Verminephrobacter eiseniae EF01-2: one gene and its partner. The protein of the gene in region 1 binds, or shares a complex with, the protein of each later gene. Links are inferred from orthologs where the notes say so. Each region holds a gene or a part of one and is shown on either strand. Other genes may lie near its edges. The genes, in order: obgE and ybiB.

What was found.
Region 2: the proteins of obgE (region 1) and ybiB are in contact, whole or in part, in a crystal structure (PDB 8BFT), measured with the Escherichia coli proteins. The link is inferred for Verminephrobacter eiseniae EF01-2 from one-to-one orthologs.

Annotation. Positions count from the first base shown.
Region 1 is NC_008786.1:4,302,254-4,305,519, reverse strand. The notes cover bases 179-3,126. They hold obgE (GTPase ObgE), read left to right. Parts: upstream 179-1,080; coding sequence 1,081-2,172; downstream 2,173-3,126. Other genes in these bases: proB (glutamate 5-kinase), read left to right, coding at 2,305-3,126; rpmA (50S ribosomal protein L27), read left to right, coding at 737-1,012; rplU (50S ribosomal protein L21), read left to right, coding at 407-718; VEIS_RS18955 (polyprenyl synthetase family protein), read right to left, coding at 179-210. Also shown: more of VEIS_RS18955, read right to left, coding at 1-178; more of proB, read left to right, coding at 3,127-3,266. UniProt on the Escherichia coli protein: An essential GTPase which binds GTP, GDP and possibly (p)ppGpp with moderate affinity, with high nucleotide exchange rates and a fairly low GTP hydrolysis rate.
Region 2 is NC_008786.1:2,600,106-2,603,349, reverse strand. What follows is about bases 257-3,182. They hold ybiB (DNA-binding protein YbiB), read left to right. Parts: upstream 257-1,220; coding sequence 1,221-2,144; downstream 2,145-3,182. Other genes in these bases: cobA (uroporphyrinogen-III C-methyltransferase), read left to right, coding at 2,141-3,067; VEIS_RS28645 (hypothetical protein), read left to right, coding at 379-651; VEIS_RS11230 (sulfatase family protein), read left to right, coding at 257-318. Outside these bases: more of VEIS_RS11230, read left to right, coding at 1-256; VEIS_RS11215 (ribbon-helix-helix domain-containing protein), read left to right, coding at 3,243-3,244.

The DNA of each region.
Region 1 (3,266 bases):
GTGCAGCAATGTGGCAGTGTGGATCAGTTCGACCACGGCCGCCAGGCTCAAGCGGTGCGCGCCGCCATAGCCCAGCGCCCCGCACACCATCAGCAGCAGCGCAGGGCGCAAGCGCTTGCCTCCGGCGGCGATGATGTGTCGCGCCACCCAATCCACCAGCGGGACGTTCGATAGCAGGCGCTGGCCGATGACTTTGTCGACCTCGCGCATGTCGTCGGCCACCAGTGCCAACGGGGATGCTGCGGTGAGGGCAGCGGGGGCGATGGGGGGGGCGGTCGAGAGGGTGGTCACGGAAGGTGCACGGATCATGGGAAGAGGGTGCGGCTACGGCTGCGGTTGCGCGATGCGTTAGACTTGCCGGTTCTGCGGAAATCCGTTTCGCAGAAATTTACTCGAAGGGGTCAACATGTACGCGGTCATAAAAACCGGTGGCAAGCAGTATCGCGTTGCTGCCGGCGAGAATATCAAAGTAGAACAGATTGCTGCGGACGTAGGCCAGGAGATCGTCATCGACCAGGTTCTGGCTGTCGGCAACGGCGCTGAACTCAAGGTGGGTACGCCCCTGGTGTCCGGCGCCAGCGTGAAAGCCACGGTGGTGGCCCACGGCAAGCGCGACAAGGTGCATATCTTCAAGATGCGCCGACGCAAGCACTATCAAAAACGCCAAGGCCATCGCCAGCAGTTCACCGAGCTGCATATCGGCGCGATTGCTGTCTGAACCCGAGGAGTTGATGTCATGGCACAGAAAAAAGGCGGCGGCTCTACGCGCAACGGGCGCGACTCCCAGCCGAAGATGCTGGGGGTCAAGGTCTTCGGCGGTCAGCGGATCACGGCCGGCTCCATCATCGTGCGTCAGCGTGGCACGCGCTTTCACCCCGGCAGCAATGTCGGCATGGGCAAGGACCACAGCCTGTTCGCACTGGTCGACGGCCAGGTGTCGTTCGGCATCAAGGGGGCATTGTCCAAGCCGACGGTCAATGTGACTCCCGCAGCATCGGCGCCGCCGGTCTGAGCTTTCTGCCTCCGGCCCCGATCAAAGCCCCGCCTGATCGGGGCTTTGTCGTTTGAACGGGAGTTCCGATGAAGTTCGTCGATGAAGCCTTTATTGACGTTGCCGCCGGCGATGGCGGCAACGGCTGCGTGTCTTTTCGGCACGAAAAGTACAAGGAGTTCGGCGGCCCCAACGGGGGCGATGGCGGGCGCGGCGGGCATGTGTTTGCCGTGGCCGATCCGAACCTGAACACCTTGGTCGATTTCCGCTACGCGCGCCGGCATGAGGCCAAGCGTGGCGGGCATGGCATGGGCTCGGACATGTTCGGGGCTGCGGGCGCCGACATCACCCTGAAGATGCCCGTGGGCACCATCATTACCGACGCCGCGACGGGCCAGCCGTTGTACGAGTTGCTGCTCCCGGGCGAGGTGATCACCATCGCCCGGGGCGGTGATGGCGGTTTTGGCAATATGCGCTTCAAGAGTGCCATCAACCGCGCGCCACGGCACAAGACGCCTGGCTGGCCGGGCGAGAAAAAGAGCCTGAAGCTGGAATTGAAAGTGCTGGCCGATGTGGGCTTGCTGGGCCGGCCCAATGCGGGCAAATCGACCTTCATTGCCGCAGTGTCCAACGCCCGACCGAAGATCGCCGACTATCCATTCACCACGCTGCACCCCCATCTGGGCGTGGTGCGCGTCGCCCCCGAGCAGAGCTTCGTGGTGGCCGATATCCCGGGCCTGATCGAAGGGGCCTCCGAAGGGGCCGGGCTGGGGTTGCAGTTTCTGCGCCATTTGCAGCGCACCCGGCTGCTGCTGCATATCGTCGATCTGGCCGCGCTCGACACGGGTGTCGACGCGCAGGACGCGGGTGTCGACCCGGTAGCGCAGGCCAAGGCCATCATCAACGAACTCAAGAAGTACGACCGGCAGTTGTACGACAAGCCGCGCTGGCTGGTGCTGAACAAGCTCGACATGGTGCCCGCCGGCGAGCGGCAGGCGCGCGTGCAGGATTTCGTCAAGCGCTTGAAGCACCAGGGGCCGGTGTTCGAGATCTCTGCGCTGACGCATGAGGGCTGCGGGCCTTTGGTCCATGCCATCTTCGGTCATGTGCAGTCCGGGCAGCGCATGGACAACGAGCCGCCGCCGCTGGACCCACGCTTTGCCAGCGCCGGGCCAGCCTGACCGGCGTGCCCGGCCCGCACCATCGCACACCATCGCACACCATCGCACACCATCGGATGGTCCCATTCATGTTCACCATGGCTGACGGTGCAGGCAGGACATGCGCCAGAGGCTCCCCCGAGGATTCAACACATGGTTGCCGGCATATTGCGCTCTGCCCGCCGCATCGTGGTCAAGGTCGGCTCCAGCCTCGTGACCAACGAAGGCCGTGGCCTCGATGAGGCCGCCATTGGCGAATGGAGCCGCCAACTGGCGGCGCTGGTGCGCGGTGATGCCGGTGCTGCGCGCGAGGTGGTGATGGTCTCCAGCGGTGCCATCGCCGAGGGCATGAAGCGCCTGGGTTGGGTCGGCAGGCCGCGCGAAATCCATGCGCTGCAAGCCGCTGCGGCGGTCGGTCAGATGGGCCTGGCGCAGATGTATGAGACCAAGCTGCGCGAGCAGGGCATGGGCAGCGCCCAGGTGCTGCTGACCCATGCCGACCTGGCCGACCGCGAGCGCTACCTGAATGCCCGCTCGACCCTGCTGACCTTGTTGCGCCTGGGCGTGGTGCCGGTGATCAATGAGAACGACACGGTCGTCAATGACGAGATCAAGTTTGGCGACAACGACACCCTGGGCGCCCTGGTGGCCAATCTGGTGGAGGCCGATGCGCTGATCATCCTGACGGATCAAAAGGGGCTCTACACCGCAGACCCGCGGCGCGACCCGTCGGCACGGCTCGTGCGCCAGGCCAAGGCCGGCGATAGCGCGCTGGAGGCGATGGCCGGCGGCGCCGGCTCCAGCATTGGCAAGGGCGGCATGATCACCAAGATACTTGCGGCCAAGCGCGCTGCCGGCTCGGGCGCTTCGACCGTGATTGCCTGGGGGCGCGAGCCCGATGTGCTGGTGCGTCTGGTGGCCGGAGAAGCCCTGGGCAGTTTGCTGGTGGCGCAGACCCAGAAAACGCAGGCGCGCAAGCAGTGGATGGCCGACCATCTGCAACTGCGCGGCAGCGTGGTGGTCGACGCCGGGGCTGCGGCCAAGCTGCGCGCCGAGGGCAAGAGCCTGCTGCCTATCGGCATGACGGCGGTAGAGGGTGATTTCGCGCGCGGCGA
Region 2 (3,244 bases), 1.7 Mb from region 1 along the record:
CTCGACGGCAAATCCCTGATGCCGCTGCTGCGCGACGCCACCACATGGTATGGGCCGGCGCTGTTTTGGCGCATGAACCATCGCGGCCAACGCGCCATGCGCCAGGGCGCGTGGAAGTACCTGCGCGTGGACGGCCATGACTACCTGTTCGACCTGTCGCAAGACGAACGCGAGCGCGCCAACCAGGCCGCCATCGACCCCGAACGCCTGTCGGCCATGCGCGCCGCGTGGGAACGATGGAATGCCGGCATGCCAGCGATACCGCAGGATGCCACGGTGAGTCTGGGCTACTCCACCCGGGACATGCCACAGCGCTGAGGCAGATCCTTGGGCACCGCCGCGAAACGCTGGCGCAGATGGGCCGCACCCAGGCTGCACATGAACGTTGGCAACATGCCCCGTGCAGCACACCAGCGTCGCGATGGGGTCAATCAGCGCGGAAGAAATGATGTCGCATACCTGAAGCAAGGCATGGTTTTCGCCGTGGCCAAACGTCGGCAGTTCCGGCGTTCTTGCGTACACAGCGCAGGAGGCCCTGAATTTCTGCGTGAAAATGGAATGCGCCACGCTGACGCTCTTCAAGTGGTCGCGGCTGTCTGCGACACGAAAACCAAAGCTGTTGATGGCAGTCAGGAAATTGTCGAACGATGAACAAACCACAAACTGGCGCAGCGCGGTTGTGCGCCGATCGGGCGAATACCCGTTGTGGCGACCGTTGCCATATTGGCTGCCGTGGCCTGCCCTTCATGCAGGGGGTATATTGCCAAGTCCCGGCCTGCGGCAACCAGCGCCATCATTGGTACATACGCAGCGATGGACGGGACAGTTTTTGAATGGTGGTCGTCAATAATCGCCCGGATCCCCGTTTGCCGCAGGCAATAATCCACGGACCCACCGGGGAGCCAGCGTGACGCCAAGAGCAATAAAAAGTGGCTACGACTAAAAGTAAATGCACAGACAGATGTGTATGATCGAGACATGCAAACCAAATCCAGGGCCGTGCCACCACCCGTGAGTGGTGCAGATGCTGCGCGATTCGCTGATACGGCAGACCTTTCACACGATAACCGGTCTGGCTTGACGCCAATGCGCTACAGGCTATCTGCCACTGCGCGCAATGGCCTGACACCGGCACAGGTTCCGGGCAAAGTCTGTCCGGGTTGCTGAATGGATGCTGGAAAATAGACCCCCACACCATTGAACAGTGTCAGCAGCACCCCATGGGCATCAGCCAATACCTCAAGGAAATCGGTCGCGGCCAGCGCGGCGCCAGGCCGCTCACGCGCGCGCAGGCGGCAGACCTGTTCGGCCAGGTGCTCGACGGCACCGTCACCGATCTGGAGATCGGCGCCTTCTGCCTGGCCATGCGCATCAAGGGCGAGACGAGCGAGGAGATGTGCGGCTTTCTGGATGCCACGCACCAACGCCTGGCCAGGCTGCCGGCCAGCGACCGCCCGCTCATCGTGATCCCCAGCTACAACGGGGCACGCAAGCTGCCGGTGCTCACGCCACTGCTGGCGCTGCTGCTGGCGCGTGAGGGGTTGCCCGTGCTGCTGCACGGAATGCGCACCGAAGCACGCCGGGTGTTGGCATCCGATGTGCTCCTGGCGCTGGATGTTCCTGCGCTGACGGCGCCTGAAAAGATCGCCAACGGCGCGCTGCGCCATCTCCACACCCGGCACCTGCACGGCGGCTTGGCGCGGCTGTTGTCGGTGCGCGAGGTGGTGGGTTTGCGCAATCCGGGGCACAGTGCGGTCAAGCTCATGAACCCCTGCGCCGGCCCTGCCGTGGTGGTGACGAGCTACACCCACCCCGAGTACTTCGAGATGCTGCAAACCACCTTCCGCTTGCTCGGCATGACGGCCCTGCTGTCACGCGGTCTGGAAGGTGAGGTGGCCGCCGACCCGCGCCGCGCGCCGCGCTACGACGGTTTTGTGCGGGGCGTGCACGGCGTGCTGCAAGCGCAGCAGCCCGGCACCGCCAGCGCAGTGCCCGGTCTGCCCGCAGAGATCGACGTGGCCGCCACCGCCACCTACACGCGCCGCGTTCTGGCCGGTGCATTGCCAGTCCCTGCGGCCATTGGGCAGCAGGTGGAACATATCTTGCGGCTCGCCAATCAAGCCAGCACACAGACCTTGCCATGAGCCGCCCCACGCCCCCATCCACCCCGCTCGTTGATACCGGCGGCAGTTGCACACTGGTCGGCGCCGGCCCTGGCGACCCTGAACTGCTCACGCTCAAAGCGCTCAAGGCCATTCAGGCGGCCACCGTGCTGCTGGTCGATGACTTGGTCAGCGATGCCATCGTGGCGCATGCCTGCCCCACGGCCCGCATCGTCTACGTGGGCAAGCGTGGCGGCTGCAAGAGCACACCGCAGGCTTTCATCGAAAAGCTGATGCTGATAGCAGTGAACGAAGGCGAGCAGGTGGTGCGCCTGAAGGGCGGCGACCCGTTCATCTTTGGTCGCGGTGGCGAAGAGGTCGAGCATCTGCGCGCTGCGGGCATTGCGGTGACCGTCATCAACGGCATCACGGCGGGCCTGGCCGGCCTGACTGCGCTGGGCGCGCCGCTCACGCACCGCGAGCATGCGCATGGCGTGGTGTTCGTCACCGGCCACGCCCAGCACGGCAATGGTGGCGCCCACGGGCGGCCTCACCAGACCCACTGGCAGCAGTTGGCCGCCACGGCACGCGATGCCAAGCTCACGCTGGTGATCTACATGGGCGTGAGCAGCGCGGCCACCATCGAGCAAGAACTCCTGACCGGCCTGCCCGCCGATACCCCGGTGGCCATCATCGAGCACGCGAGTTGGCCCCAGCAGCGCCATGCCGTCACCACGCTGGACGCATTGCACGCCACCATCACCCGCGAGGGGCTGGCCAGCCCTTCCGTGATCGTGGTGGGCGATGTCGTGCGCGGCGTGGCACTGGCGGCGCGCGCTCCTGAGCAACACCCCCGGGTCGCATCCGACGCATCGCCCGCAACGGGACACCGCCACCGGCTTGGCCAAGCCGGTTCCGCTGCGTCCGCTGGTGTGCCACATACCCGTTTCGCACGACGCGGGTGACGCACAGCGTCCGCCGTCGCCCACAGGCCGGGCTGGGTCGGGCGGCACCGGTTCGGGTCACACCTCCGAGGCTGGCCAGGCGCATACGGGCGCAGCAGGGACCGGTGACGCGACACTAGACGGCTGCCGGGCCGTGGAGTAGGATTCAATCCCGTGCTGATGACCGGAAAACGCCAT